Regions from separate parts of the Kitasatospora sp. NPDC023120 genome, predicted to be linked through region 3. Evidence: riboswitches for the same ligand, from Rfam matches in the RefSeq annotation. Region 3 holds a riboswitch; each other region holds the start of a gene.

Region 1 (9,957 bases), on a different contig from region 3:
CGCGCAGCAGGCGGCGAAGGCGCGGGCCCAGCGTTCGGTGAGGAAGCCGGCCCGGTCGGCGCCCAGGATGCCGGTGAGGACGGCGCGGGCGACGTCGTCGGGGAGCATCCGGTAGTACTCGGGCGGGGCCCAGGGGGTGTGCGAGAAGTGGCCGATGCGCAGGTCGGGGCGGGCTTCGCGGAGCAGGGCGGGGACGAGGGAGAGGTGGTAGTCCTGGACGAGGACGGCGGCGTTCGGGGCGGCTTCGGCGGCCAGGGCCTCGGCGAAGGCGGCGTTGTAGGCCCGGTAGGCGGCCCATTCGGTGCGGAAGTCGGCGTCGAAGGCGGGTGCGGTGGGGGTCGCGTAGAGCAGGTGGTGGACGAACCAGAGGGTGGAGTTGGCGACGCCGTTGTAGGCGCGGGCGAAGGTCTCGGGGTCGATGTCCAGCATCCGGACGGCCTGCCCGCCGACGTCGTGGCCGGCCAGGTCGAGGCGGCCGTCGGGGGCTTGCGCGGCGGCTCTGCGGTCCGCGTCGTTGAGGGCGGCACAGACCCAGACGGCGTTCGGGTCGTCGATCGCGGAGAGGCCGGAGACCAGGCCTCCGCCGCCGCGCCGCAGGGTCAGCGTGCCGTCGTCGGCGGTGCTGAACGACACCGGTCCCCGGTTGGAGGCCACCAGGACGGGGGCGGTGCCGGTCGCACTCGAACGTTCGGTCGTGAGATCGCCCATGGTTGGTACGTTGCCGGGGGGTCGGAGTGGCAAACCCGTCAATGGCGGGTGGTGTACTCGGGGACGGTGTGCATCGGGGGGCGCTCCAGGGCGGTGATCTCGTAGGTGCGGGGGGTGAACATCCCTCCGGCCGGGGGCTGGGGGAGGGCGTCCGGGTCGCGGGTGAACTGGGTGAGCTGGGGGCGGACCAGGTCGGCGGAGGCCTTGAGGCGGTGGGCGCGGTCGAGGCGTTCGAGGGCGGTGCGGTAGATGGTGGCGGCCATCCGGCCGAGGGCCTGGCTGTCCTGGTGGCGGTGGTGCCGGACGCCGACATCCACCTGGGCCAGGGCGTCCAGGCCGACCAGCTCCAGCGCGTCGACCAGCAGGCCGAGTTCGACGCCGTAGCCGGTGGGGAAGGGCAGCCGTTCGAGCAGTGAGCGGCGGGCCGCGTACTCGCCGCCGAGGGGCTGGACGAAACCGGCGAGTTCCGGCCAGTGGAGGTTGAGGAGGGGACGGGCGACGAGTTCGGTGACGCGCCCGCCGCCGGCCGGGACGACGGCGCCGCTGTCCGTCTCCAGGGGGCGGTCGTACATGGCCTTGACCAGTTGGATGGACTCGTCGGTCAGGAGCGGGCCGATGATCCCGGAGACGAGGGCCGGGTCGAACTCGCGCAGGTCGGCGTCGACGAAGCAGACGATGTCGCCGTGGGTGACCAGCAGCGAGCGCCAGAGCACCTCGCCCTTGCCGGGGGCGGCGGGCAGCCGGGGCAGGATGGCGTCGCGGTGCTCGACGCGGGCGCCCGCCTCGGCGGCGACGGCGGCGGTGGCGTCGGTGGAGCCGGAGTCGACCACGACGAGTTCGTCGACGAGCGGGAGGCGTTCCATCAGCTCGCGGCGGACGGTGCGGACGATGTCGCCGACGGTGGCCTCCTCGTCCAGGGCGGGGAGTACGACGCTGACCGTGCTCCCGGTGCGTTCCTTCGCCGCGAGGAGGGTGCGGACCGGCCGGTCGGCCGCGCTCCAGGAGCGGCGGCGCAGCCAGGACGCCGCCTGCGGGAGGAGCTCGGGGATCGGTTCGGCGGGCACGGAAGTCTCCTCGGCGGGGTGGGGTGGGACGGGTCATCTCGCGTGGCGGACGGTCCCGTTGAGTGTTGACGCCTTCGGATACAGTCTTCGTACAGCGGTCGGACCTTCGCACGCCGGGGTCACCGTTGAGCACCACCACAATTTCACAAGCTCATCCAGAGGGACTGAGGGAACGGCCCGTTGACGTCCCGGCAACCTTCTCGCTCGGCTGTCGTCACAGGCCCCGGCGGGACAGGTGCCAATTCCGGCCCGTGACGCGACCGCGCCATGGGGAAGATGAGGAGAGAGGCCTCGCCATCATGGCTATCGACACCGTCGCACCCTCCCCCAGCCTTCGGCCGGGGGGACCCCGACCCGTGGACCTCGGCCCCGCCACCGCCCTGTCCTGTCGGGAGTGCGGCACCCGCTTCCCGCTCGGTCCCAGCTTCGCGTGCCTGGAGTGCTTCGGCCCGCTGGAGATCGCCTACGAGTTCGGCAGCGAGGGCGCGGAGGAGCTGCGCAAGCGGATCGAGGCCGGTCCGGCGTCGATCTGGCGCTACGCGCCGCTGCTGCCGGTGCCGGCGGATGTCGCCTCGAAGCCGAACCTGAACCCCGGCTGGACCCCGCTGGTGAAGGCGGACAACCTGGGGCGGGAGCTCGGGTTCACGGCGCAGCTGCACATCAAGGACGACTCCGGGAACCCGACGCACTCGTTCAAGGACCGCGTGGTGGCCTGCGCGATCGAGGCGGCGCGGGCGTTCGGCTACACGACACTGTCCTGCTCATCCACCGGCAACCTGGCCGGCGCGGTGGGGGCGGCGGCGGCCCGGGCCGGGTTCCGGTCCTGCGTCTTCATCCCGCACGACCTGGAGCAGGGCAAGGTCGTCATGGCCGGGGTGTACGGCGGCGAGCTGGTCGGCATCGAGGGCAACTACGACGACGTGAACCGCTTCTGCTCGGAGCTGATCGGCGACCCGGCCGGGGAGGGCTGGGGCTTCGTCAACGTCAACCTGCGGCCGTACTACGGAGAGGGCTCCAAGACGCTGGCGTACGAGATCTGCGAGCAGCTCGGCTGGCGGCTGCCGGAGCAGATCGTGATCCCGATCGCCTCGGGCTCGCAGCTGACGAAGATCGACAAGGGGCTGCAGGAGCTGATCAAGCTCGGGCTGGTCGAGGACCGGCCGTACAAGGTCTTCGGCGCCCAGGCCGAGGGCTGCTCGCCGGTGTCGGCGGCGTTCAAGGCCGGCCGTGACGTGATCAAGCCGGTCAAGCCGGACACCATCGCCAAGTCGCTGGCGATCGGCAACCCGGCCGACGGCCCGTACGTGCTGGACATCGCCCGCCGGACCGGCGGCGCGGTGGAGGACGTCACGGACGCCGAGGTCGTGGCGGCGATCCGGCTGCTGGCGCGGACCGAGGGCATCTTCGCCGAGACCGCGGGCGGGGTGACCGTCGGCGTGCTCAAGAAGCTGGTCGAGACCGGGCAGCTGGATCCGGCCAAGGAGACCGTCGCGATCAACACCGGCGACGGCCTGAAGACCCTGGACGCCGTCTCCGACGCCGGGATGACCGCCGTCATCCGCCCGACGCTGGACTCCTTCCGCGACGCGGGCCTCGCGTCCGCCTGAACCACCCCCCCCACCCGCACGGCCGCACCCCCGCAAGGAGAGCCATGAGCGCCAACGTCCGCATTCCCACCATCCTGCGCACCTACACCGGCGGCGCCGCCGAGGTGACCGCCGAGGGCGCCACCCTGGGCGAGGTCATCGCCGACCTGGAGAAGAACCACGCGGGCATCGCCGCCCGCATCCTGGACGACACCGGCAAGCTGCGCCGCTTCGTCAACGTCTACGTGAACGACGACGACGTGCGCTTCGCGGAGGGCCTGGCGACCGAGATCCAGGACGGCGCGGGCATCTCGATCATCCCGGCGGTGGCCGGCGGCTGCTGAGTCGCGCCGACCGCCATTCGGCCGCCCGCACGTACGGAATTCCGCTCTCCGTATGTGCGGGCGGCCGGTTGCATTCCGGCTGGAATATTTCCGACCCGAGTCGGAGTAGAGTGTCGCTCGGCTGGGAACAGGGGTTCCTTCCCGATCCCCTCGGCGTTCCGCCGGAGGGTGTCCGGCCGGTGGGACCGGCCCGTGAAACATGTCAGGCGGATGTCAGAATTACCCTGGGGATTTGGGTAATTCGTCCGCTATGTCCGGCGTGAAATGCCGAGATTCTCCCGATTCATCCCGTGCTGTCCCTTGCTGCCGTGGCGGAATTACCGGCGGTTGACCCTGTTGCAGAGGGCTTCGATCCGGATACATTCAGCGGCGGTCGACGCAATCACCCGCTCGTCGGAAGCCGTTCGGTGTCCCGCGCGGAGGGTTGCGGCGTGCACGGCTGCGCCCAGGGGGGGTTCCCCGGGCCGGCCTTCAACCAACCCGGGCCCGCGACCTGCGGGCGCGTGAAGGGCCAGCACAGCACTAGGGGAGTTCGGAATGGCTCAGGGCACCGTCAAGTGGTTCAACGCGGAGAAGGGCTACGGCTTCATCGCGGTCGACGGTGGTGCGGACGTCTTCGTCCACTACAGCGCGATCCAGATGGACGGCTACCGCACCCTCGAGGAGGGCCAGCGGGTCGAGTTCGAGATTTCCCAGGGACAGAAGGGCCCGCAGGCGGACATGGTTCGCGCGGCGGTCTGACCCCTTCCGACTCCAGGAGCTCGGCGCGGCCCACGGCTGGCTGCTCTCCCGCTTCTCGACGGGCCCGTACGACACGTGTCGTACGGGCCCGTCGCCGTTCCCGGGCGGCCCCGGAGGCGGCTCGCGGGTCGGCGATTGGGCTTGCACTCGACCACCCGGAGTGCTAATCATTGGCGTTAGCACTCACAGCGTGAGAGTGACAGCGGACCGGGTCGGTGAGGCCCCCGGGAGCGGTAGGGGAATGGACCCCCGCACACCAGGGCCGTCCGTCGCGGGCACCCCTTGGTCCGAGCAGTCGACCGTGTCCCGGAGGACCACTTCAGATGGCCAAGATCATCGCCTTTGATGAGGAAGCTCGCCGCGGCCTTGAGCGTGGCATGAACCAGCTCGCCGACGCAGTGAAGGTCACGCTCGGCCCCAAGGGTCGCAACGTCGTGCTGGAGAAGAAGTGGGGCGCCCCCACGATCACCAACGACGGTGTCTCCATCGCCAAGGAGATCGAGCTCGAGGACCCGTACGAGAAGATCGGTGCGGAGCTCGTCAAGGAGGTCGCCAAGAAGACGGACGACGTCGCGGGTGACGGCACCACCACCGCCACCGTGCTCGCCCAGGCCCTGGTTCGCGAGGGTCTGCGCAACGTCGCCGCCGGCGCCAACCCGATGGCTCTGAAGCGCGGCATCGAGAAGGCCGTCGCCGCCGTCTCCGACCAGCTGCTGGCCCAGGCCAAGGACGTGGAGACCAAGGAGCAGATCGCCTCCACCGCCTCCATCTCCGCCGCTGACACCCAGATCGGCGAGCTGATCGCCGAGGCCATGGACAAGGTCGGCAAGGAAGGCGTCATCACCGTCGAGGAGAGCAACACCTTCGGTCTGGAGCTCGAGCTCACCGAGGGCATGCGCTTCGACAAGGGCTACATCTCCGCCTACTTCGCCACCGACCTGGAGCGCATGGAGGCGACCTTCGAGGACCCGTACATCCTCATCGCCAACTCCAAGATCGGCTCGGTCAAGGACCTGCTCCCGCTGCTGGAGAAGGTCATGCAGAGCGGCAAGCCGCTCGTCATCATCGCCGAGGACGTCGAGGGCGAGGCCCTGTCGACCCTGGTCGTGAACAAGATCCGCGGCACCTTCAAGTCCGTCGCCGTCAAGGCCCCGGGCTTCGGCGACCGCCGCAAGGCCATGCTCGGCGACATCGCCATCCTCACCGGTGGCACCGTGATCTCCGAGGAGGTCGGCCTCAAGCTGGAGAACGCCGGCATCGACCTGCTGGGCACCGCCCGCAAGGTGGTCATCACCAAGGACGAGACCACCATCGTCGACGGTGGCGGCGACAGCGAGCAGGTCGCGGGCCGCGTGAACCAGATCCGCGCCGAGATCGAGAACAGCGACTCGGACTACGACCGCGAGAAGCTCCAGGAGCGCCTCGCCAAGCTGGCCGGCGGCGTGGCCGTCATCAAGGCCGGCGCGGCCACCGAGGTGGAGCTCAAGGAGCGCAAGCACCGCATCGAGGACGCCGTCCGCAACGCCAAGGCCGCCGTCGAGGAGGGCATCGTCGCCGGTGGTGGCGTCGCCCTGCTGCAGGCCGGTGTCGCCTTCGACAAGCTGGAGCTGGACGGCGACGAGGCCACCGGTGCCAACATCGTCAAGGTCGCGCTCGAGGCCCCGATCAAGCAGATCGCGACCAACGCCGGCCTCGAGGGTGGCGTCGTGGTGGAGAAGGTGCGCAACCTCCCCGCCGGTCACGGCCTGAACGCCGCCACCAACGAGTACGTCGACCTGGTCGCCGAGGGCATCATCGACCCGGCCAAGGTCACCCGCTCCGCGCTGCAGAACGCCGCCTCCATCGCGGCGCTGTTCCTCACCACCGAGGCCGTCATCGCCGACAAGCCGGAGAAGGCCGCCGCGGCCGCCGGCGGCGGCATGCCGGGCGGTGACATGGACTTCTGATCCTGATCGTCTTCTGATCGGATCGGTTGATTCCGGATCGTGTGGGCGGTTCCCTTCGGGGAGCCGCCCACACGGCGTTTCGAGGGAGAATGGGCGGATGGCTTCCGACGACATCGAGACCGCGCTGCACAACGCGCGGGCACTGATCCTGGCCGACCTCACCGCGCGGGACGTGGCGGACGCCGCCGTCGTCTCGCTGGTGGAGCAGGCGGTGACGCACCGCCGCTGGTGGCTGGAGCAGTGGCCGGACGGCACCGAGTACGTGCTCGGGCTGGTCGCCCAGGACGTCCAGGACGCACTGCTGGAGGCGTACGGTCGCTGGCCGCTGTGCACCGAGTGCGCGGCCGACGGGGACCCGCACGCGCTCAGCGTGGAGCCGGAGCTGGGGCCGGAGCCCCACTGGGTGTGCGGCAAGCAGGGCGCGGTGGTGGCCCCGGTGGGGAAGCTGGTCTAGAGGGCGTCGAGCTCCGCCGTCAGGTTGGCGCGGGCGGTCTCCGTGAAGCGCTCGCGGGCGGCGGGGGTGCGGTAGAGCGCCGGCAGCGCCAGGAGCCCGCGCAGGACGGCGGCGCGGCCGGTCCGGAAGTCAGGGTCGGGGACGAAGCCGTACTCCTCCCGGACGGCGGCCGCGTACGCCGCGTACGCCTCGGGGGTGCCGCCGAGGACAGCGAGGTCCGCGTCGCAGAGCACCTCGCCGTCGCGGTCGCCCGGCGCCGGGTCGTGGCCGACGGTGAGCAGGACCAGGCGCTCGACCTCGGCCACCCGGGCGGTGGGCAGGCCGGCTGCGGTCAGCGCGCGGACGGCCAGGGCGGCGCTGCGCTCCTCGTTCCCCGTGCGGTCGGGGCGGTAGACGGCGTCGTGGAACCAGGCCGCGAGACGGGCGGCGTCCGGGTCGTCGGCGTGCCCGGCGAGCTCGTCGACGTGCCGCAGGACCGCGCGCAGGTGGTCGGCGGTGTGGTAGCGGCGCTGCGGCTCGGACCAGCGGCGCAGCAGTTCGCGGCCGTACGGCTCGGGGTCGGCGGTGGTGCCGCAGCGGTGCAGCAGGGCGGTCCAGGCGGTGAGCAGGTCGTCGGTCGGCATGGAGCACATTGTGGTGGGTGATTCCGGTGGACGGGATGTGCCGGTCAACGATATATGTAGACGCATGACAGAACGCTCCATGCAGGAGCCGACGCTGCTTCTGCTCACCGCGCTGGCCGATGCCCCGAGGCACGGCTACGCGCTCATCCAGGAGATCGCCGCGATCTCCGACGGCCGGGTCAAGATGCGCACCGGCACGCTCTACGGCGCGCTCGACCGGCTGCTCGGCCAGGGCCTGATCGAGGTCGCCGCCGAGGAGGTGGTGGACGGCCGCGCCCGGCGCACCTACGCGCTGACCGACACCGGTCGCGGCGCGCTGGCCACCGAGGCCGAGCGGCTGCGGGCCGTGGCCGCCGAAGCCGAGCGGCGGCTCTCCGCCGCCGCTGTCCGTCCGAGGGTCAGGGGGGCCTTCGCATGAGCATGAGTGATTCGACCGTCGCGGTCCGGACGGCGCTGGCGCTCTACCCGGTCCGCTACCGCCGCGAGCGCGGCGACGAGCTGGCCGACGTCTTCGCCGACACCACGGCGGAGGTCGGCCGGGCCGCCAGGGTCCGGGAACTGTTCGACCTGGGGGCGTACGGGCTGCGCATGCGGACCGGGCTGACCTCCACTTCGACGGGCGGGCGGCTGGCGGCACTGGCCGCCCCGCTGGTGGTCGGCTCGGCCGCCGGACTGGCGGGGGGCAATGTGCTCATCGAGTACCTGACCGGTGACGCGGCCGTGCTGTCGGGCCCGGACTGGGAGCTGGGCTACTTCCTGCGCTGGGGGCTGCTGCTGGGGGCGCTGCTCTCGGTCGGCGCGGCGCTGCTCGGACGGTGGACGGCGGCGAAGCTGCTGGCCGGGGTGGCGGCGCTGGCGGCGGGGGCGGAACTCGTGGCGGCGGTGACCGATCCCGTCGTGCTGCAGCCGCTCTGGGTGTTCCTCGAGGCCTTCCAGTGGGACGGTCCGTTCGTGCTCTGGGCGCTGGTGCTGCTGGCCGCGCCGAAGGACGCACTGTCGGTGCCGGCGGGCCGGGAACGGGCCCTGATGGCGGCCGCGGCGGTGCTGACCCCGGTCGCGGCGTTCGGGGACAACGTCTACACCAGCTGGTACCACCTGGACCCGCAGTGGCGGGCGGCGATGGTCGTGGTGCCGCTGCTGATGACCCTGTCGGTGGTGCGCGGCTGGTACCTGGTGGCGGTGCCCGGGCTCGCGGCGCTGCCCTGGGCGCTCAGCGTGAACCTGCACGGGCTCTGGCAGCAGGAGGGCGGGGCCTGGCGGCTGCTGCCGATGGCCGGGGTGGTGGTCGCGGTGGCGGTCGCGCTGGTGCTGGTCGGACGGCGCAAGGGCGCGGCCGGGCCGGGCGGCAGGCTGCCGGCCTGAAGCGGGGGCCGGAACGGGGGAGGGGTGTGGTCTCGCCCTGCTCGGGCGGGTGTGGCAACCTACTGATATGTCTAGACCAATTTTCGAAGTCATCGCGCTGACGCCCCAGGACGCCCAGGCCGCCGAGTCGGGCGGCGCCGACCGGCTCGAACTGGTCACCGACATGGCTGCCGACGGGCTCACCCCGTCCGTCGAGGACTTCGCCCGGATCCGGGCCGCCGTCGGCATCCCGCTGCGCGTCATGCTCCGGATCCGGGACGGCTTCGCCCCCGGCGACCTGGACGAGCTGTGCGCCCGGGCCACCGCGCTGCGGGCCGAGGGCGCCGAGGAGTTCGTCTTCGGCTTCCTCGACGCCGACGGCGCCGTCGACCTGGCCGCCACCGCGACCGTCGCCGAGGCGGTGGCCGGCTGCCGCTGGACCTTCCACCGGGCGGTCGACCACAGCGCCGACCGGGCCGCCCTGCGGGCCGCCGTCGGCGCCCTGCCCGGGCTGGACACCTTCCTCACCTCGGGCGCGGCCGCCGGGGTGGACGCCGGGCGCGAGGTGCTGTCGGCCGAGCTGGCCCGCGCCGGGGAGCCCGGGTACCGGCAGCGGATCCTGATCGGGGGCGGCCTGCGGGCCGAGCACCTGAAGGAGCTGCGGGCGGAGGGATTCGACGCCTTCCACGTCGGCGGCGCGGTCCGGGTCGACGGCTGGCGGACGCCGGTGGACGCGGCCAAGGTCGCCGAGTGGCGGGCGCGGATCGACGCCTGAGCGTCCCGCGGAAGGGCCGACCCCACCGGGTCGGCCCTTCCGCGTGACTAACGGAGCTGCTCGGGCAGCGGCTCGCTGTGCAGCACGGTCAGCCCGGAGACGGCGCGGGTCAGTGCCACGTACAGCCGCCGCAGGCCGGTCCGCTCGTCCGGTTCGCCGGCGATTACCGCGGCCGGCTCGTCCAGCACCACGTAGTCGTACTCCAGGCCCTTGGCCAGCGAGGCCGGGACGAGGGTGAGCCGGGCCTCGGCGCTGGTCTCGGTGCCGGGGGAGAGGTGCGGCAGGCCGGCGGCGGTCAGCGCCTCGGCGAGCAGCGGGATCCGGGCATCGGCGGCGATCAGGCCGGTCGAGCCCTCGTGCCCCAGCGCCTCCCGG
Region 2 (9,957 bases), on a different contig from region 3:
CCTCCAGCGCGGCCGCCAGCGCGGTGGCCGCATACTTGGCACGCCGCGCGGGAGTGAACTTCACGTACTGACGCAGGCTCTGCGGGAGCTCGCCCGGCGGCAGCCCGCCCAGCGCGTCCGAGGCCAGCCCGACCACGCGCCGGCGCACCCCCTCGGGCAGCGGCCGGTCGAGCTTCTCGACGGCACGCTCCGCCGCGGACTCGGAGGGCTCGGAGGACTCGGAAGCCTCGGAGGAGTCAGAGGTATCGGACAAACCAGCGGTGCCGGGGGCGTCGGACGTGCCGGAGGTGCCGGAGGTGCCAGAGGTGCCGGGGGTGCCGGGGGTGCCGGGGGTGCCGGGGGTGCCGGGGGTGCCGGGGGCGCCGGGGGCGCCGGGGGCGCCGGAGGCCCCGCCCTCCGGCCCGACGGCTCCGGACGCGGCGCTCTCCGCCGGGCCCGTCCCGGCCTCCGACGCCTGCTCCTGCGCAGCGGGCCGAAGCCCCTGCGCTTCGCCGGGCTCCTTCGCTGCGTCCACCACGTCCTCGGCTCCGATCCTGTTCTTCCGGCGGGTACGGCCGCGACCGCCCCCTGTCGTCACGCTCCGTGCGTCTTGTCTGTATTGTCCCGTGCGGCGGACGGGCGCACCGCCCGCCGCAGCTGCGGGGTCAGCCCTGCTCGGTCGGGGTCTCCGCGCCCTCGGCGCCCGGACGGGCCACCAGCTCGACCTGGTCCACGGCGTTGCACCAGCGGCAGCGCACCGACTCGACGGTCTCGCTCAGCACCTCGGTCTCCTCGACCTTGGAGTCGCCGGCCAGGTCGAAGTGCAGGAACTCGGTCACCCGCGCGGTGCGGGTCACGTCGAACCGGGTGAGGTTGCCGCACAGCGTGCAGCGCCAGCGCGTCTCGGACGTCAGGGCGGGGACGGTCATCGGGGGTCCTCTCGGGTGGTCCCTGCGTGGGCTAGGCGCTCCCCCCGGAGCCCCGGCGTCGGCGGCGGGAGGCGGGATTGCCCGGCCCAAGCCTATTGCCTGGGGCAACCACCGCGACCACCGGTCAACGGAATAGCGGGGCTGGTCCACCTGCCGTAAACCACCGTGTCACCTGGCGCGCCCGGAGGGATGCTTGGCCGCATGGCGCTCGCGGCTCCCGACCACACCGCCGAGCGGGGCGGCCGGCCGGAAGTGCCCGCCCCGGCGGTCACCTACGCCCTGATCGCGGTCAACACCCTGGTCTTCCTGCTCGGTCCGGCCGCCGGGCTCAATCCGCTGTACGGCACCGGCCAGGCCCGGGTCTGCGCGGAGCAGCGGTACGAGCAGCGCTGGGGCGCCGTCCCGGTCGAACTGCTGACCGGTCGGACACTGACCGCCGAACAGCTGGCCGAGGCCCCCGACCCGGTCCCCGGCTGCCCGGCCGCCCCGACCCCGGGCAAGCACCCTGCGCTGTCCGTCCTGACCGGCCTCTTCCTGCACGCCGGCTGGCTGCATCTACTGGGCAACCTGCTCTTCCTCCACGTCTTCGGCCCCACCGTCGAACGGCGGCTGGGCCGGCCCCGGTACGCCCTCTTCTACCTGGCCGCCGGCAGCCTGGCCGCGTACGGCTTCGCGATCGCCGAGGCGCACTCGCCGGGTTCCACCCGGGTGCTCATCGGAGCCTCCGGCGCGATCTCCGCCGTCCTGGGCGCCTACCTGCGCTTCCACCCGCGCTCCCGGGTGACCACGCTCGTCCCGCTGCTCTTCTTCCTACCGCTGCGCTTCCCCGCCTGGCTGGTGCTCGGCCTCTGGTTCGCGCTGCAGTGGTGGTCGGTGCACGCGGCGGGCCCGGGGGTGGCCTACCTGGTCCACGTGATCGGCTTCTCGGCGGGCTTCCTCTACGCCTGTACCGCGGTCCGCCACCCCCCGAGACGACCCGGCTGATGCCCGATACGCTGGCGGCACCCCACAAAGGAGCCCGAACAGTGATCACTGCCATCGTCCTGATCAAGACCAGTGTCGACCGCATCCCGGAGATCGCCGAGGCCATCGCTGCCATCGAGGGCGTCAGCGAGGTGTACTCGGTGACCGGTGGCTACGACCTGGTGGCGATGGTCCGGGTGCGCCGTCACGACGACCTGGCCGAGGTCATCCCGGGCCGGCTCAACAAGGTCCCGGGCGTGGCCCACACCGAGACCCAGATCGCCTTCCGCACCTACTCCCAGCACGACCTGGAAGCGGCCTTCGCCCTCGGCCTGGACGAGTAGCGGGGCGTACGGGCTCAGCCCTCTCGCGGGCCCCGGTCGATCTGCCCGGTGGCGACGCAACGCCCGCCCTCGTTGCGGTAGTTCCACGCCGCGCCGTCCGTGACCAGCTCGCGGACCGCGGCCAGGAAGCGGTCGACGTGCTCGTCCGGCGTCCCGGCGCCGAAGCTCACCCGGATCGCGTTCAGGCTGCGCTCACCCGGCAGCGAGGGCTCCGGCGCGCCGCACTCGGAGGGGGCGACGTCCTCGTCCCCGAGCAGCGTGCGCACCAGCGGGTGGGCGCAGAACAGGCCGTCGCGCACGCCGATGCCGTACTCGGCGGACAGCGCAGCCGAGAAGTGCGAGCTGTTCCAGCCCCGGACGACGAAGGACAGCACGCCCACCCGCGCCGAGCCGGCCCCGAACAGGTTCAGCACCTTGACCTCCGGGATCTCCGCCAGCCCCGCGGTCAGCCGGTCGACCAGCTGCCGCTCCCGGGCCTCCAGCGCGTCGAAACCGGCTTCGCTCAGCGCCCGGCAGGCGGAGGCGATCGCGTACGCGCCGATGACGTTCGGCGAGCCGGCCTCGTGCCGGGCCGGGCCGGTGTGCCACTGCACGGCGACCGAGCCGTCCGTCTCCCTGGCCACCGTCCGGGTCGCCCCGCCGCCGGCCAGGTACGGCTGCGCCGCGTCCAGCCAGTCCGCCCGGCCGGCCAGCACCCCGGCGCCGAACGGCGCGTAGAGCTTGTGGCCGGAGAAGGCGATCCAGTCGACGTCCAGCTCGCGCACCGAGACCCGGTGGTGCGGGGCCAGCTGGGCGGCGTCCAGCACCACCCGGGCGCCGTGCCGGTGCGCGGTCGCGGTCAGCTCGGCGACCGGCCACAGCTCGCCGGTCACATTGGAGGCGCCGGTGACGCAGAGCAGCTTCGGGCCCTCGGGCGCCTCGGCGAGCGCGGCGTCCAGGGCTGCCACCGCCTCGGCCCGCGAACGCGGTGCCCGCAGGTAGGTGACGCCCAGTCCGGCGTGCGCCCACGGCAGCAGCGAGGCGTGGTGCTCGGTCTCGAAGGCGAACACCCGGGTGCCGGCCGGAACGGCGCCGGCCAGCAGGTTGAGCGAGTCGGTGGTGGCCCGGGTGAACACCACCTGGTCGCCCTCGCGCAGGTCGAGGAACTCGGCGACGGTGCGGCGGCTCTGCTCGAAGAGGTCGGTGGACAGCTGCGACAGGTAGCCGGCCCCGCGGTGCACGCTGCCGTAGTACGGCGCGTAGGCGGCGACGTCGTCCCACACCCGCTGCAGCGCCGGCGCGCTGGCCGCGTAGTCGAGCGCCGCGTAGCCGACCTTCTCGCCGCTGGCGAGCGGGACCTGGACGTCGGAGCCCAGCACGGCGAGGGGGGCGCAGATCTCGGTGGAGAGAGACATGAGGATGCACTCCTTCAGGGGTGTAGGGACCCCGGGAGTGTCAGTCGTCGGGCGTCCGCGCTTGCCGCACGGACGGTTTGCCGTGGCGACCCGGTCCTCACCCAGGGCACCCCGCCACGGACGGAGGGTTGCCGGACAGCCAGCTGGGGCTTGACGCTGTCACTCATGACCTGCCGATGACTCTAGGTCGCGCCCGCCGGGTGGTCAAACAGGCATCCACCATCCGGACAGCGCGAAGGGCCTGCGGGAAGCGCTTCCCGCAGGCCCCCAACTACCGCCTCAGCTCCGGCTGGTGGCCCCCGACCAGCGCCGCAGCAGGTCCTGCGCGGCGCCCGAGTCGATGGCCTCCGCGGCCCGCGCCATGCCCGCCGCGAGCTGCTCCGTCAGCGGTGCGTCGCCCAGGTCGAGCGCGACCAGCGCCGCGGCCGTGTTCAGCAGGACGGCGTCCCGCACCGGCCCGTGCTCCCCCGCCAGCATCCGGCGCGCGACCTCCGCGTTGTACGACGGGTCCCCGCCGCGCAGCGCCTCGATGCCGACCAGCTCGATGCCGACGTCCCGCGGGTCGAAGGTGGTCTCGGTGACCGCCCCGTCGCGCACCACCCACACCCGCGAGGTGGTGGTGATGGTCAGTTCGTCCAGCCCGTCGTCGCCGCGGAAGACCAGCGCGGTCGAGCCGCGCCGGGCGAGCACCCCGGCGATCAGCCCGGCGAGCCGGGTGTCGAAGCAGCCGATGGCGTGCGAGGTGACCTTGGCCGGGTTGGTCAGCGGGCCGAGGATGTTGAAGGCGGTCGGCACCCCGAGGTCGCGCCGGGCCGTGGCGGCGTGCCGCATCGAGGGGTGGAACTTCGCCGCGAAGCAGAAGGTGAGCCCGACCTCGTCGGCGACCTCCGCGACCCGCCGGGCGGACAGGTCCAGCGCCACGCCGAGCTTCTCCAGCACGTCCGAGGACCCGCTGGAGGAGGAGGCGGCCCGGTTGCCGTGCTTGACCACCTTGGCACCGGCCGCCGCCGCGACGATCGCCGACATCGTGGAGATGTTGACGGTCTTCGCCCGGTCCCCGCCGGTGCCGACGATGTCCACCGCCGGGCCGGGGATCTCCAGCGGCTCGGCGTGCGCGTACATCGCGTCCACCAGACCGGTGATCTCGTCGACCGTCTCGCCCTTGGCCCGCAGCGCGATCATGAAGCCGGCAACCTGGACGGGGGACGCCTCGCCGCTCATGATCCGGTCCATCGCCCACGCGGTGGCCGAGCGGTCGAGGTCCTCCCCCTTCAACAGCGCCGCCAGGAGATCCGGCCAGGAGCGGACCACCTGCGCGGGGTCGCTACCGCCGTTCGCAGGGTTCACGTTCACCATGGCTGACTCCAGGTTGTCGGTTCCCCGCCGAGGGGGACGTCCGTACGGATGGAGCCAGCCTATCGAGCGGCGGGGCGGCTACGGTGCCGTCTTCTCCGATGCGGAAACACCGCTGTTCAACGGGTGGCCGGAGCCCGCTTCGCCAGCCGCGTCCGCAGCAGGGTGGCGACCGCCTCGGCCAGCGCCACCGGGTCCACGGGGTGGGAGATCGCGGCGTCGGCCCGGCTCCAGGCGGCGAGCCAGGAGTCCTGGGGCCGGCCGATCAGCACCAGCACCGGCGGGCAGCCGTAGATCTCGTCCTTCAGCTGGCGCCCGAGCCCCAGCCCGCCGGCCGGGACCGCCTCGCCGTCCAGCACGCAGAGGTCCACGCCACCCTTCTCCAGTGCCTTGAGCACCGCGGGGGTGGTCGCGCACTCCAGGTAGGACAGCTCCGGAAGATCCTCGGCGGGCCGGCGGCCGAGGGCCGTCAGCACCTGCTCGCGGGTGTTGCGGTCGTCGCTGTAGACGAGGACGGTGAGCGTCTCATCGGTCGTGTACGCCATGGACCCTGCTCCCTCAAGTGTGATCCGGACCACGTTCGCCTGATCCGGATGCTACTCCCGATCACCCTCCGCCGAGGCCCCCTCGCGCACGTTCCCCATCAAGCCGCCGCGCCCCGGGCTCACCCGGCTGGAGGACGGCTCGTCACCCGGAGCCGTCCAGTCCACCCGTACGGCCGACCGCGACCCCCGCTCCCCTACCTCCTGGGGCTACGCCGCCCGTGCAGCGACGCGCCGGGCAACGGGGTCGCGGGCCGCTCCGAGGAACCGTCAGAAAAGGGACACGCCGCTGCTCAGCCGCCGTACGGACACCCCGCCGCCCCCCAAGCGGGCATACCGCACGCACCGGACACTCCGAGGGACACCCCCCGGCGTGAAGACGGAATAAGGGACCGACATAATGTCCGTCGTGGCGACAGCAACAGCAGTAGAAACCGGGCACGCGCACGGATCGGTCAACCGGCCGAACATGGTCAGCGTCGGAACGATCGTCTGGCTCAGTTCCGAGTTGATGTTCTTCGCGGCCCTCTTCGCGATGTACTTCACGCTCCGCTCCGTCAAGGGAGCCGAGTTCTGGACCGAGAAGGCCCACGCCCTCAACGTGCCCTTCTCCTCGGTCAACACCACGATCCTGGTGCTCTCCTCGCTGACCTGCCAGCTCGGTGTGTTCGCTGCCGAGCGCGGTGACGTGAAGAAGCTCCGCGCGTGGTTCATCCTCACGTTCGCAATGGGCGCGATCTTCATCGGCGGCCAGGTGTACGAGTACACCGCGCTGGTCAAGGAGGACGGCCTGTCCCTGTCCTCCGACCCGTACGGCACGGTGTTCTACCTGACCACCGGCTTCCACGGTCTGCACGTGACGGGTGGTCTGATCGCCTTCCTGCTGGTCCTGGGCCGGACGTACGCAGCCAAGCGCTTCACGCATGAGCAGGCCACCGCCGCGATCGTCGTGTCGTACTACTGGCACTTCGTCGACGTCGTGTGGATCGGCCTGTTCGCGACCATCTACCTGATCAAGTAACCAGCTGATCAGGTCGCTGGCCACCGGCTGCGGCCCCCGCCCTCACCGGCGACGGGCCGCTTCTGCCGGTGCCGACGCTCCCACCGACCGACCGCGCGCGCAGCCCTAGACAGGCAGCCTCGTGCCGGCCAGACCGGCCGCCGGGTGCACCCACCAGTCGACCAGATCCTGACACCGGGGTTATTCCGTGAAAAAGCTCTCCGCACGACGGCGCCACCCATTGGCGGCGCTGGTCGTCCTACTTCTCGCCCTGGCGGCAACCGGGGGGCTGTACGCCGCGTTCGCGCCCGCCGACAAGGCGCAGGCCGACGTCGCCGCGCAGTCGCTCGCGATCGATGAGGGCAAGAAGCTCTTCGCCGTCGGTTGCTCTTCCTGCCACGGCCTGAACGGCCAGGGCGGCAGTGACGGTCCGAGCCTGGTCGGCGTCGGTTCCGCCGCCGTCGACTTCCAGGTCGGCACCGGCCGCATGCCGGCCCAGCAGCCCGGCGCCCAGGTGCCGCGCAAGAAGACCATCTACACGCAGGCCGAGATCGACCAGCTCGCCGCCTACGTCGCCTCCCTCGGTCCCGGCCCGGTGACCCCGAAGGAGGAGCAGTACACCTCGACCAACCCCGAGGACATCTCCAAGGGTGGCGAGCTGTTCCGCACCAACTGCGCCCAGTGCCACAACTTCGCCGGCCAGGGCGGTGCCCTGACCAAGGGCAAGTACGCCCCGTCGCTGGAGGGCGTGGACGCCAAGCACATCTACGAGGCCATGCAGACCGGCCCGCAGAACATGCCGTCGTTCCCGGACGGCACCATGCCCGAGGAGCAGAAGAAGCAGATCGTGGCCTTCGTCCGCCACACCACTAGCGAGGAGCCCAACCCCGGTGGTCTCACGCTGGGCAGCCTCGGTCCGGTGACCGAGGGTCTGTTCGGCTGGATCTTCGGGCTCGGCACGCTCATCGCGGTCGCGATCTGGGTCGCCGCCCACACCACCAAGGCCAAGAAGTCATGAGCCACGACATGTCAGAAGAGAAGCTCCCGGAGTCGCACGGCTCCGCCGGCGAGGTGGCCGAGCACGGCAACCCGTTCGCCGACCCGGGCCTGCCGGCCCACGAGCCCCGTCGCACCGACATCGACGAGAAGGCCGCCGCGCGCGCCGAGCGCCAGGTCTCGCTGATGTTCGTGATCTCGATGCTCGCCACCGTCGGCTTCATCGCCTCGTACGTGGCCATCGACCCGGACAAGATCGTCTACATCTTCCCGCTGGGTCACGTCAGCGCGCTGAACTTCGCGCTCGGCCTGACCCTGGGCGTCGCCCTCTTCATGATCGGCGCGGGCGCGGTCCACTGGGCCCGCACCCTGATGTCGGACGTCGAGCTGCCGGCCGAGCGTCACCCGATCGAGGCCTCCGACGAGGTTCGCGCGGACGTCATCGAGCAGTTCAAGACCGGCGCCGCCGAGTCCGGCTTCGGCCGCCGCAAGATGATCCGCAACACCCTCATCGGTTCGATGGCGCTGGTCCCGCTCTCCGGCGTGGTCCTGCTCCGCGACCTCGGCCCGCTCCCGGAGAAGAAGCTCCAGGAGACCGGCTGGAAGGAAGCGACGCCGACCAAGCCGCTGGCGCTGGTCAACATGAACACCATGCAGCCGATGAAGCCCGAGGACGTCCTCATCGGCTCGCTGACCTTCGCCATGCCGGAGGGCCTGTCCACCCACGACGAGGACTTCCAGCAGGCGATCGCCAAGGACGCCCTGATGCTGGTGCGCATCGCGCCGGAGGACATCAAGGACGAGAAGTCCAAGGAGATGGGCTTCGAGGGCATCCTCGCCTACTCCAAGATCTGCACGCACGTCGGCTGCCCGATCAGCCTCTACGAGCAGCAGACCCACCACGCGCTCTGCCCCTGCCACCAGTCGACCTTCGACCTGGCGGACGGCGCGCGCGTGATCTTCGGCCCGGCCGGCCACCCGCTGCCGCAGCTGAAGATCACCACTGACGAGAAGGGCTTCCTGGTCGCCACCGGCGACTTCGACGAGCCCGTCGGCCCGAGCTTCTGGGAGCGTGCTCGATGAGTAGCGCGAGCAGCACCACCACCGGTGCCGCCAAGCCCTCCAGCACGCGCGCCAAGCCCGCCAACAAGTGGGAGGCCGCGGCTGACTGGACGGACGGCCGGCTGGGGATCTACTCCCTCGCCAAGGCCAACCTGCGGAAGATCTTCCCGGACCACTGGTCCTTCATGCTGGGCGAGATCTGCCTCTACACGTTCGTCATCATCATCCTGACCGGTGTCTACCTGACGCTGTTCTTCAAGCCCTCCATGGGCGAGGTCATCTACAACGGGTCGTACGTCCCGCTCAAGGGCATCCCGATGTCCGAGGCGTACGCGTCGACGATGGACATCAGCTTCGAGGTCCGCGGCGGCCTGCTGGTCCGTCAGATCCACCACTGGGCCGCGCTGGTCTTCGTGGCCGCGATGCTCGTGCACATGCTGCGCGTGTTCTTCACCGGCGCGTTCCGCAAGCCGCGTGAGATCAACTGGGTCTTCGGCTTCCTGCTGCTGGTCCTGGGCATGTTCGACGGCTTCTTCGGCTACTCGCTGCCCGACGACCTGCTGTCCGGTACCGGTATCCGGTTCATGGAGGGCGCCGTCCTGGCGACGCCGCTGATCGGCACCTACCTGCAGATGTTCCTGTTCGGGGGCGAGTTCCCCGGCCACGACATCGTGCCGCGGTTCTTCACCATCCACGTGCTGCTGATCCCCGGCATCATGCTCGGCCTGCTGGTGGCGCACCTGATCCTGGTCTTCTACCACAAGCACACCCAGTGGGCGGGCCCGGGCAAGACCGAGCAGAACGTCGTCGGCATGCCGCTGATGCCGGTCTACATGGCCAAGGCCGGTGGCTTCTTCTTCCTGGTGTTCGGTCTGATCGCCGCCATCTCGGCGATCGCCTCGATCAACCCGATCTGGGCGTACGGCCCGTACCGCCCGGACCAGGTGTCCACGGACGCCCAGCCGGACTGGTACATGGGCTTCTCCGAGGGCCTGATCCGCATCATGCCGGGCTGGGAGATCAGCCTCTGGGGCCACACCCTGAACCTGGGCGTCTTCATCCCGCTGATGGTCGTCTTCCCGCTGGTCCTGGTCTCGATCGCGGTCTACCCGTTCATCGAGGGCTGGATCACCGGCGACAAGCGCGAGCACCACATCCTGGACCGCCCGCGCAACGCGCCCGTCCGCACCGCCCTGGGTGCCGCCTGGATCAGCCTCTACCTGATCCTGCTGGTGGCTGGTGGCAACGACCTGTTCGCCACCCACCTGCACCTGTCGCTCAACGCGGTCACCTACTTCGTCCGCGTGGGCATGTTCGCGGTGCCGGTGCTGACCTTCATCGTCACCAAGCGCTGGTGCCTCGGCCTGCAGCGCCGTGACAAGGAGAAGGTGCTGC
Region 3 (9,957 bases):
CCGCCCGTTCGACGCCAACGGCACCGGCAGCGCGCTGTCCAGCGGTGTCGTCACCGTGCTGCTGAAGCCGCTGGGCCGGGCCGTCGCCGACCGCGACCACGTCTACGCCGTGGTCAAGGGCTCGGCCGTGAACAACAACGGCGTCAGCGCGATGGCGTACGGCCTCGCCCAGCCCGAACGGCTGAGCGCGTGCATCGCCGCCGCCATGGAGGTGGCCGGCGTCACCCCGGACACCGTGTCCATGTACGAGGCCAACGGTCTCGGCCTGCCGATGACCGACGAGCTCGAAGTGCACGCGGCGACCATGGCGTTCGGGAAGCAGACCGCGACCACCTCGATCGGCGGGGTCAAGGGCAACGTGGGCCACGGCGGCGTGGTCTCGGGCGGCTTCGGCGCGATGAAGGCCGCGCTGGCCCTGTACCACCGCAAGCTCCCGGCCACGATCAACCTGACGGAGGTCAACCCGGACCTCGACTTCCCCGCCACCCCCTTCGTGCCGCAGCTCGAAGCGGCGGACTGGGAGCCGGAGGCCGGCATCCGCCGCGCGGGCATCACCTCGATCGGCGGCGGCGGCTACAACGCCCACCTGCTGCTGGAGGAGGCGCCGACCGCCGCCGAGCGCACCCCCGAGGACGCCGGCCGGCCGCGGCTGGCCACCCTGTCCGCCATGGACGACGACGCCCTGGCCCGGCAGCGCGCCCGGCTCAAGGACCGGCTGGAGGCCGACCCCGAGCTGCGCCTGGACGACGTCTGCTTCACCCTCAACCTCGGCCGCAAGGTGATGCCCCGCCGGTGGGCCGCCGTGGTCCGCGACCGCGCGGAGCTGATCGCGGCGCTGTCCGAGGACGCCCGCGGCCCGGTCGCCACGACCGCCGCTGCCCCGCCCGCGGACCCCGGCTCCTTCTCACGCACCGACCAGGGGATCGTGCCCTCCGGCCGCGACGCCGAGGCCCTGTCCGACCTCGCCGCCGCCTGGGTGACCGGTCTGCAGGTCGACTTCGGCGCCCTGCACCACGGAGAGGCCGGCCACCGCGTGCCGCTGCCCACCTACCCCTTCCAGCCGCGCCGCTTCTGGCGTACGGACTGGTGAGCATGAGCACACCGGCACTGGACACCGTGGACCTGGGCGCCCCGGCCACCTTCGCGGACCACGACCTCGACGGCTTCTGGCGCACCCTGCGGGACACCGCCCCGCTCCACTGGAACCCACCGGTCGACGGCCGGCGGGGGTTCTGGGTGCTCTCCCGCCACGACGACATCATGACCACCTACCGCGACAACACGCACTTCACCTCCGAGCGCGGCAACGTGCTCGTCACCCTGCTGGAGGGCGGGGACGCCGGGGCCGGCCGGATGCTGGCCGTCACCGACGGGCACCGGCACCACGAGCTGCGCAAGATCCTCCAGCGGGTGCTCTCGCCGAGGGTGCTCGACCAGGTCGCGCAGACCGTCCGGGCCAACACCCGGCTGTGGATCCGCGAGGCGGTCGAGTCCGGCGGCTGCGACTTCGCGGAGCGGATCGCCAGCCGGATCCCGATGACCACGATCTCGAGACTGCTCGGCCTGCCCGAGCAGGACCGGGACCACCTGCTCGACCTGACCAAGGCCGCACTCTCGACCGACGACGAGGACGTCGACGAGGTCGACTCCGAGATGGCCCGCAACGAGATCCTGATGTACTTCATGGACGTGGTCGAGGAACGGCGCGAGTCGCCGGGCGACGACGTGATCAGCATGCTGATCGACAGCTCCATCGACGGCGTGCCGCTGTCCGACGAGGACATCGTGCTCAACTGCTACAGCCTGATCATCGGCGGCGACGAGACCAGCCGGCTGACGATGATCGACTGCGTCCGCACGCTCGCGGCCCGGCCCGAGGAGTGGCGCCGGTTCAAGCACGGCGAGGTCGCCGTCGAGACCGCCGTGGACGAGGTGCTGCGCTGGGCGTCGCCCACCATGCACTTCGGGCGCAGCGTCGCCCGGGAGACCGAACTGCACGGCGTACGGCTGCAGCCCGGCGAGATCGTCACGCTCTGGCACGCCTCCGGCAACCGGGACGAACGGGTCTTCGACCGGCCCGGGGTGTTCGACCTCGGCCGCACCCCCAACAAACACCTGGCCTTCGGCTACGGCCCGCACTTCTGCGTCGGCTCGTACCTGGCCAAGGTGGAGATCGCCGAACTGCTCAAGGCCCTGCGGGACTTCACCACCGGCTTCGAGCAGACCGAGGAGGCGCGGCGGATCCGGTCCAACTTCCTGACCGGGTACGCCACCATGCCGGTGCGGTTCGAGCCGGACCGCTCCGGGCTGAAGGAGTGCCGATGAACATCTACATGTCAGGGCAGGGGGCCTTCGCGGTACAGGTCGCGGAAGCCCTGCTGACCGAGGGGCACAAGATCGTCGGCGCGGCGGCCCCCCGGCTGCGCAAGGGGCAGTCCGACGAGGGCAACGCGATGTGCTGGGACCGCCTGCGCGCCTGGGCGTTCCCCCGGGACATCCCGTGGACGGACTCCGCCGAACTGCGCGCGATGCACATCCCGGACGGGGTGGACGTGATCATCGCGGCGCACTCCCACGCCTTCCTCGGCCGGCACACCCGCGCCAGAGCCGCCGTCGCCACCATCGGCTACCACCCCAGCCTGCTGCCGCTGCACCGCGGCCGGGACGCGATCCGGTGGACGATCCGCGACGGCGACAAGGTGACGGGCGGCAGCGTCTACCACCTCACCGAGCGCACCGACGCCGGCCCGCTCGCCGCCCAGGAGCACCTGATCGTGCCCCCGGGCTCGACCGCGCAGAGCCTGTGGCGCGACCACCTGGCGCCGCTCGGCGTGCGCCTGCTCCTCAAGGTGGTCGCCGACCTCGCCGCGGACCGCCGGATCGAGGTCCCCCAGGACGAGAAGCTGGCGACCTGGGAGCCCGCGATGGGCGCACCCCCGCTGTTCAAGCCCGAACTCATCGCCCTGCCGGGAACGATGCGGGTCAACGGCAGCAGGGAGGCCCTCCACGAGCGGTGAACCCGGCGCGCCGGGCCCTCGTCGTCAGTTCCCCCGGGTGCGGAGGGCGGCGAGGGCTCGGCGGTCGACCTTGCCGTTGGTGTTGACCGGGAGGCGGTCGAGATGGGTGAGGCGGCCGGGGATCATGTGGACGGGCAGCAACTCGCGCAGGAAGGCGGTGAGTTCGGCCTGCGGGGTGGGTGAGCCGGTGTAGTAGGCGACCAGGACGGCTCCCAGGTCGGAGTCCTCGGCCGCCGCGACGGTGTCGCGGACGGCGGGGTGGCTGGTCAACGCGGCCTCCACCTCGCCGAGTTCGATCCGGTGGCCGCGCACCTTCACCTGGTCGTCCAGGCGGCCGAGGAAGACGAGGGCGCCGTCCTCGACGCGGACCCGGTCGCCGGTGCGGTACCAGTGGTCCGCCGTCACGGGGGTGGTCCCGTCGTGGATCACCGCGCGGGTGCCCGGCCGCCACTGCAGGAAGCGGCCGGTGTTGTCGGCCGGCAGCGAGCCGCTCACCCCCGAGTCCGCCCTGCGGATCGCCAAGGAGAGCGGCAGCGCCCTCGGCTCCCTGACGGCGGACCGGCTCGCCGCGGTGGCCCGGACCTTCACGAACAACGTCAACCTCCAGCGGCGGCACGACTCGGGGCGTTTCGACGGGGACGTGCTCTTCTTCGAGGCCGTGGCCGACAAGCCCGGCCCGGACGCCGGGCACCCCGACACCGAGTACCCGGCCGACTGGGCGCCGTACGTCGGCGGCCGGATCGAGACCCACCCGGTCGCCTGCCGGCACGGCGACATGCTGAACCCGGAGCCACTGGCCGCGATCGCCGCCGTCCTGGCCGAGCGCCTCGACGCGGTGGACCGGGCCGTGTGAGACGACCGAATGCCCGTCAGGCGGCCGCGATGAACGGCCCGTTCGACGACACGGACGGTTCGTGTGTCACCCTGGTCGACGACGCGGGCCGGCCTTCGCTCCGGCCCGCGGCGATCGCGGTGCCGGCCGGCCGGCGGGTGGCATACGGCCCGGCGCGGGCGCTCCGACGACATGACGACGTGGCTGCGTGACTGCGTGAAGACTTGACTGCGTGACGACCTGACGACGAACGAGGGGCAGGACCCATGAGCAGGACAGCGGTGGTGGTCGGGGCGACCGGCCAGATCGGCCGCCTCGCGGTACGCCGACTCGCCGAGGACGGCTGGCAGGTGACCGCCGTCAGCCGGACCGCCGACTCCGGCCCCGGCTGGTCCGCCGACCTCGGTGTGCGCCCGGTGCACCTCGACCGGAACGAGCCCGGCGCCCTGGCCGCCGCACTCGGCGACGGCTGCGACGTCCTGGTGGACATCGTGGCCTACGACGACGGCCACGCCCGGCAGTTGATCGATCTGCGCGACCGGATCGGCTCGGCCGTGGTCGTCTCCTCCGTCAACGTCTACGTGGACGGCGACGGCCGGGGCTTCGATACCCAGGACACCGCCTTCCCGGTGTACCCGGTGCCGATCCCCGAGGACCAGCCCACCACCGAGCCCGGCGACACCTCCAACGCCACCCGCAAGGCGGCGCTGGAACGGGAGCTGCTGTCCTCCGACGCCCTCCCGGTGACCATCGTCCGGCCAGGTGCCATCCACGGCCCGGGCTCGCCGCTGCCCCGCGAGTGGTTCTTCGTCAAGCGGGCGCTGGACGGGCGCCGCGTCCGCCTGATGCCGTACCGCGGCGAGAGCCGCTTCCACACCTCCGCCGTCGCCAACATCGCCGAGGTCATCCGGCTGGCCGCCGCCAGGCCCGGCACCCGCAAGGTCAACGCGGGCGACCCGGCGACCCCGAGCGTCCGTGAGATCGCGGCCGCGGTGGACGCCGTGCTCGGGCACGAGGCCGAGGACGTCCTGCTGGACGGGCTCCCCGAGGACGGCCTCGGCGGCACCCCGTGGTCCGTCCCGCTGCCCGTCCTGCTCGACCTGGGCGCGGCGGAGCGGGAGCTCGGGTACCGGCCGGTCACCGGCTACGCGGAGTCCCTGCCGGAGACGGTCGAGTGGATGGTCCGCGCCACCGCCGACCGCCCCTGGCAGGACGCCTTCCCCCTGCTCACCCGCGCGCTCAGCCCGCTGGCCTTCGACTACGACGCGGAGGACCGCTGGCTGGCCGAGCACCACGCCTGACGGCTCCCCCTGGACGGACCGGGGCACATGCGGAGCGAATCGGGCGGGGTGGGACGACACTTGCCATGTCCGGAAAGTCTCCATCGGTCCGGGGCAGCGGCGCCCCGCCCGACGCGCTCCGTCGTCTGCTGCTCGAACTGGGGGAAGCCCTGCTGGGCGGCGGGCTGCCCGTGCACGAGGTCGAGGAGGAACTCCGCGGGTTGGGGCGGGCCCTGGGGGCGCCGGAGGTACGGGTCGCGGCGCTGCGGTTCGAGCCGTCCGCGGTGTTCGGGGTGTCGATCGGCACCCTGATCGGCTCGGTGGTCAGCCGGATCCCCCGCCCCTCCCCCGCCGTGCTGCGGCCCCGGGCCTGAGCCGGGCACGGGAGGGGTGTGGGGGAACGGTCAGGGGTGGCGCAGGGCTTCGGTGAGGCGGTTCGCCGCCTCCACCACGGCCTGGGAGAGCAGGGCGCCGGGGTGGCGGGTGAGCCGTTCGATCGGGCCGGAGACCGAGACGGCGGCCACCACCCGGTTGGACGGGCCGCGGACGGGCGCGGAGACGGAGGCGACCCCGAGCTCGCGCTCGCCGATGGACTGCGCCCAGCCGCGCCGCCGTACGCCACTCAGCGCGGTGGCGGTGAAGCGGGCGCCCTGCAGTCCGCGGTGCAGCCGCTCGGGCTCCTCCCAGGCGAGCAGGACCTGGGCGGCGGAGCCGACCTTCATCGGGAAGGTGATCCCCACCGGAACGGTGTCGCGCAGGCCGGAGAGGCGCTCGGCGGCGGCCACGCAGATCCGGATCTCGCCCTGCCGGCGGTAGAGCTGGGCGCTCTCCCCGGTGACGTCGCGCAGGTGGGTGAGGACCGAGCCGGCGGCGGCCAGCAGCCGGTCGTGGCCGGCCGCGGCCGAGAGCTCGGCGAGCCGGGGGCCGAGGATGAACCGGCCCTGCACGTCCCTGGTGACCAGCCGGTGGTGTTCGAGTGCGACGGCGAGGCGGTGGGCGGTGGGCCGCGCCAGACCGGTGGCGGCGACCAGTCCGCCCAGGGTGGCGGGGCCGGCCTCCAGGGTGCCGAGGATCGAGGTGACCTTGTCGAGCACGCCGACGCCGCTCGTGTTCTCCATGGATGGGTACTCCAGTCTCGTATCCCGGGAGCGGCGGGTGGGCTTCGCTCCGGGAGGCTCCCCGCGGGGAGCGGGGGTGGTCAGCGAGGACGGGCCGCGGAAGTCGGCCGATTGCCTGCGCCGGGCACGAGACGGGTACGCGAAAGCGCCGGGGCGGGAAGCGCCCGGGCGAAGGACAGCACAGAGAGCACCGTGTCTCCTCATCTTTCCCGCGCCACAGTGGCGGCAGGCCGGAGTTGGCACTGATCCCGGACGATGCGGCGCGTACTTCGGACGCCGGGTCGAACGGGGAGTTGCCGGGGCTTCGTAGGGCCGGTCCCTCCACCCCTCTGGATGATTCGCGAGGAACGATACAAGACTCCCCCGGCCGCCCGCCAAGCCCCCCACCACCGAGGGCACGGCGCGGCCCGGACCCCGGCGGGGTGCCGGGGTCCGGGCCGGTCAGGCTGTCAGCGCCCGGGCCGGGTGGTTCCGGTGGTCATCAGACCGCCTTCTTGGTCGTGCCGACGCACAGCGCCCAGATGACGAAGGCGTCGATCGCGATCAGGACGATGGACCAGAACGGGTAGTACGGCAGCCACAGGAAGTTGGCGATCATCCCGAACCCGGCCACGACGACACCGATGACACGGGCCCAGCCGGAGCCGCTGAAGAGCGCCACGCCCGCCACGACGATGACGATTCCGAGGATGAGGTGGATCCATCCCCATCCCGTGGTGTTCATCGAGTACACGTAGTGACGCGTGATGACGATCAGGTCGTCCTTGATGATGGCGGCGATCCCCTGGAAGATCGCCATGATCCCGCCCGCGATCAGCATGATCGCGGCGAAGATCGTCAGACCCGTCGCGAAGGGGCGCTGTTCGGGGGCCGGATCGGTACGGCTGGAACCGGCAACACTGCTGGTCATGGCGTTGACTCCTTCGTTGGAAACCCGCCCCGCGGGCTACGGGAGACGGGAGGGCTGGGCAGCTGAACAGAGGGGTTCCGGGGAGACGGCACCCGGCCGACCGTCGACCGGCGCGGGCGGGGGCAGGAGGAGGTCGGTGGCCCGGAGGAGGGCGAGGACCCGGCGAAGCCCCGGCCGGACGCCGACGAGGTGGAAGTCGGCCCGGTGCACGCGGGAGGCCCGGCGGGCCTGGAGCAGGGCCCGCAGACCGGCGGCGTCGCAGAAGGTGAGGGCCGCGACATCGAGGTTCAGCTGCTGCGGACGGGCCGCGAGGGCGCGGACGACGGCCCGGGTCACGAGCGGCGCGGTGGCGAGGTCCAGCTCGCCTTCCAGCGACACCAGCGCGGTGTCCCCGTACAGCCCGGTTCTGGTGCGGAGCAGGTCGTCGTCGGCTCGTATGGCAACCGCCTCGGAAGCTCGGCTGGCGGAGGGCCTGGAACAGAGCCCTACGTCTCACGGTAGGACCGGAGACCCGTCCTGTCCTGGGCCGGACGGACCACGGCCCGGCCCGTACGGCCCCGCCCGGCGCCCTACCACCCGCCTCGTGCCGTTCCCCGCACGGCCTCCGGCGACGTCACACGTCGGCGCCGCTCCCGGTGTCGGCCCGACCGGCGTCGGCCCGTCCCGCATCGGCCCGTCCGGTGGCGGCGAGCAGCGCCAGGACGGCGAGCACCGCGAGGAGCACCAGGACGAGCAGCAGCACGGTCAGCACGGTCGGGTGGTTCCACAGCGCGAAGACCAGGACCACGATCAGCACCGCCGCGATGACGAGCCAGCGGCGGTGGGCATCGGTCCAGGTACCGGCCCGTCCGGTGTGCACGCCGTGCGCGGTGCCCCAGCGGGCGGCGGAGTCGGCGGCGTGGTCGGCCCCGCTGCGGACGGAGCGCGGCAGCCGTCCCGCGCCGGAGAGGTAGGCGCCGAGCGCCACCACCACGCCCAGGACGATCGCGGTGCGCAGGCTGACCCGCAGGAAGTGCAGCAGTGTGTCGAAGATCGCCGCGGCGGCCGCCGGGGACTGCACGGCGGGCGGCAGGTGGTCGAGGTAGTAGTGGCGGGCGATCACCAGGGCGATCGCCACCAGCAGGCAGGCGCCGGCCGCTCCGAGGGCCGTGGTCACCAGGGCCCGGCGCCGGCGCCGGGCCAGCACGACGCCGATCGCGCCGAGCAGCACGGTGACCACCGGCAGCCAGTTGCCCACCACGTCCAGCGCGTGCGCGGCGCCGCGGATCTTCGCCAGCTTGTCGGACTGGAACAGCACCAGCTGCTTGTTGACGTCCGGGATCTTCTCGGCCGGGGTCAGGCCCGCGGCCACCAGCTCGTCCTTGAGCCGGTCGACGGCCTTCCCGACGTCGAGGGTGACGGTGCCGTCACTGACCCCGACGGCGCCGCGGCCCTGGCCGGTGAGGGCATGGACCACGGCCGCGTGGGCGCTGCGGTTGGCCTCCGTCCAGACGGTGGCGAAGGCGTCGCTCTGCACCACCCTGGTCGCGACCTTGGTGACCACCTGGTCGACCGCGTCGTCGATCTTGGGTCCGAGCGACTTGACCGCCCCGGCGGCGCGCGGCGGCAGACCCTGGGACTCCAGCCAGGCGGCCAGGTCGGAGGCGACGGCCGGGCCGTCCACCTTCGCGTCCACCGCCTGGGCCATCCGGTTGACCGCGGCGTCCTGGATCGCGGGGTTGGTCGCCAGCGGCGCGACCGTCGAGACGTACCGGTCGGTGTCCAGGGCGATGTCGTGCACCCAGACCGTGAGCAGCGAGACCGGCACCAGGATGCAGGTCAGCGTGATCAGCACGGCCGAGACGGTGCTCACGACGATCCCCACCGCGCGGGAGCGGTGCCTGCGCTCCGGGGACGCGCCCCCGTTCGACGGCGTGCCCGCAGGGGGCTCTGACGGAGGCGGTTCCAGTGGCCCGTTCAACGATGCTCCCAACGGTCGGCGGGCGGCCCTGCCGCCGCTCTTCACCATTCACGCCGCAGGTCCGTCGTCCGGCACACCGGACTGCGCCGCCCGGACGAGGCACTCACCCTGAGCAGGTGATCCGCGCGCGGGCCGGGCGCCCTACCGTCGAAGCAGCGCCCAGCCCGGCGGGCCGGGCGACGGACTCCACGTGGAAGGAGCACCCCATGACCGAGGACGTCCTCGCCGAGACCGGGCCCATCGACTACCTGGTGGTCGAGTTCCCCGGCAACCGGATGACCGGGGAGGGGCTTCCGCTGCTGATCGACCTGGTGGACCGGGGTGTGATCCGCATCCTGGACTTCGCGTTCGTGCGCAAGGACACCGACGGCAGCGTCACGGGTATGGAACTGGCCGACTTCGACGGCGACGGGCGGCTGGACCTGGCCGTCTTCGAGGGCGTCGGCTCGGGGCTGCTCGGCGACGAGGACCTGGGCGAGGCCGCCGGGGTCATCGAGCCCGGGAACTCGGCCGGTGTGCTCATTTACGAGAACACCTGGGCCGCGCCGTTCGCCACCGCCCTGCGCCACAGCGGCGCCCGGGTCGTCGCCTCCGGCCGGGTGCCCGTGCAGGACCTACTGCAGTCCCTGGACGCGCTGGAGGGTGCCGGGGACGACTCCGCCCCCGGGCCGTCCGCCACCGGGTGAAGCCCCGGTAACGCCCCGGCCAAGCCACCGAGAGGAGAAACGAGTCATGCCTGGACTGCTGCGCGGAATGGCGCGCACCGCTGTCGTCGCCGGAACGGCGACCGCCGTGTCCAACCGGGTCTCCCGCCGTCAGGCGGGTCGTTGGGCCCAGCAG

What was found. A riboswitch is a leader RNA that binds a small molecule or an ion and turns the genes downstream of it on or off. The one in region 3 is predicted to bind S-adenosylmethionine.
Region 1: another riboswitch for S-adenosylmethionine. It lies ahead of thrC (threonine synthase); the one in region 3 lies ahead of ACZ3TI_RS26835 (IclR family transcriptional regulator).
Region 2: another riboswitch for S-adenosylmethionine. It lies ahead of ACZ3TI_RS06820 (aminotransferase class V-fold PLP-dependent enzyme); the one in region 3 lies ahead of ACZ3TI_RS26835 (IclR family transcriptional regulator).

What each region holds. Positions count from the first base shown of each region.
Region 1 covers NZ_JBVHHY010000053.1:15,491-25,447, reverse strand. The annotation lists gene ACZ3TI_RS39235 (alpha,alpha-trehalose-phosphate synthase (UDP-forming)) at 1-708, opposite strand, end outside; gene ACZ3TI_RS39230 (glucosyl-3-phosphoglycerate synthase) at 747-1,772, opposite strand; SAM riboswitch class I at 1,921-2,055, shown strand; gene thrC (threonine synthase) at 2,072-3,379, shown strand; gene ACZ3TI_RS39220 (MoaD/ThiS family protein) at 3,424-3,702, shown strand; gene ACZ3TI_RS39215 (cold-shock protein) at 4,240-4,443, shown strand; gene groL (chaperonin GroEL) at 4,767-6,389, shown strand; gene ACZ3TI_RS39205 (hypothetical protein) at 6,487-6,843, shown strand; gene ACZ3TI_RS39200 (HD domain-containing protein) at 6,840-7,466, opposite strand; gene ACZ3TI_RS39195 (PadR family transcriptional regulator) at 7,531-7,884, shown strand; gene ACZ3TI_RS39190 (hypothetical protein) at 7,881-8,828, shown strand; gene ACZ3TI_RS39185 (copper homeostasis protein CutC) at 8,896-9,582, shown strand; gene ACZ3TI_RS39180 (HelD family protein) at 9,630-9,957, opposite strand, start outside.
Region 2 covers NZ_JBVHHY010000003.1:408,574-418,530, reverse strand. The annotation lists gene ACZ3TI_RS06840 (NYN domain-containing protein) at 1-253, opposite strand, end outside; gene ACZ3TI_RS06835 (hypothetical protein) at 645-908, opposite strand; gene ACZ3TI_RS06830 (rhomboid family intramembrane serine protease) at 1,110-1,892, shown strand; gene ACZ3TI_RS06825 (Lrp/AsnC ligand binding domain-containing protein) at 1,934-2,215, shown strand; gene ACZ3TI_RS06820 (aminotransferase class V-fold PLP-dependent enzyme) at 2,230-3,609, opposite strand; SAM riboswitch class IV at 3,662-3,780, opposite strand; gene trpD (anthranilate phosphoribosyltransferase) at 3,889-4,965, opposite strand; gene ACZ3TI_RS06810 (response regulator) at 5,082-5,507, opposite strand; gene ctaE (aa3-type cytochrome oxidase subunit III) at 5,905-6,525, shown strand; gene qcrC (cytochrome bc1 complex diheme cytochrome c subunit) at 6,713-7,522, shown strand; gene qcrA (cytochrome bc1 complex Rieske iron-sulfur subunit) at 7,531-8,583, shown strand; gene qcrB (cytochrome bc1 complex cytochrome b subunit) at 8,580-9,957, shown strand, end outside.
Region 3 covers NZ_JBVHHY010000019.1:133,753-143,709, forward strand. The annotation lists gene ACZ3TI_RS26800 (beta-ketoacyl synthase N-terminal-like domain-containing protein) at 1-1,090, shown strand, start outside; gene ACZ3TI_RS26805 (cytochrome P450) at 1,087-2,325, shown strand; gene ACZ3TI_RS26810 (formyltransferase family protein) at 2,322-3,017, shown strand; partial or broken gene ACZ3TI_RS26815 (AMP-binding enzyme) at 3,063-3,404, opposite strand; gene ACZ3TI_RS26820 (hypothetical protein) at 3,487-3,870, shown strand; gene ACZ3TI_RS26825 (NAD-dependent epimerase/dehydratase family protein) at 4,116-5,150, shown strand; gene ACZ3TI_RS26830 (hypothetical protein) at 5,216-5,503, shown strand; gene ACZ3TI_RS26835 (IclR family transcriptional regulator) at 5,534-6,247, opposite strand; SAM riboswitch class I at 6,445-6,587, opposite strand; gene ACZ3TI_RS26840 (DUF7144 family membrane protein) at 6,729-7,157, opposite strand; gene ACZ3TI_RS26845 (STAS domain-containing protein) at 7,194-7,595, opposite strand; gene ACZ3TI_RS26850 (hypothetical protein) at 7,771-9,009, opposite strand; gene ACZ3TI_RS26855 (DUF6325 family protein) at 9,324-9,803, shown strand; gene ACZ3TI_RS26860 (SHOCT domain-containing protein) at 9,850-9,957, shown strand, end outside.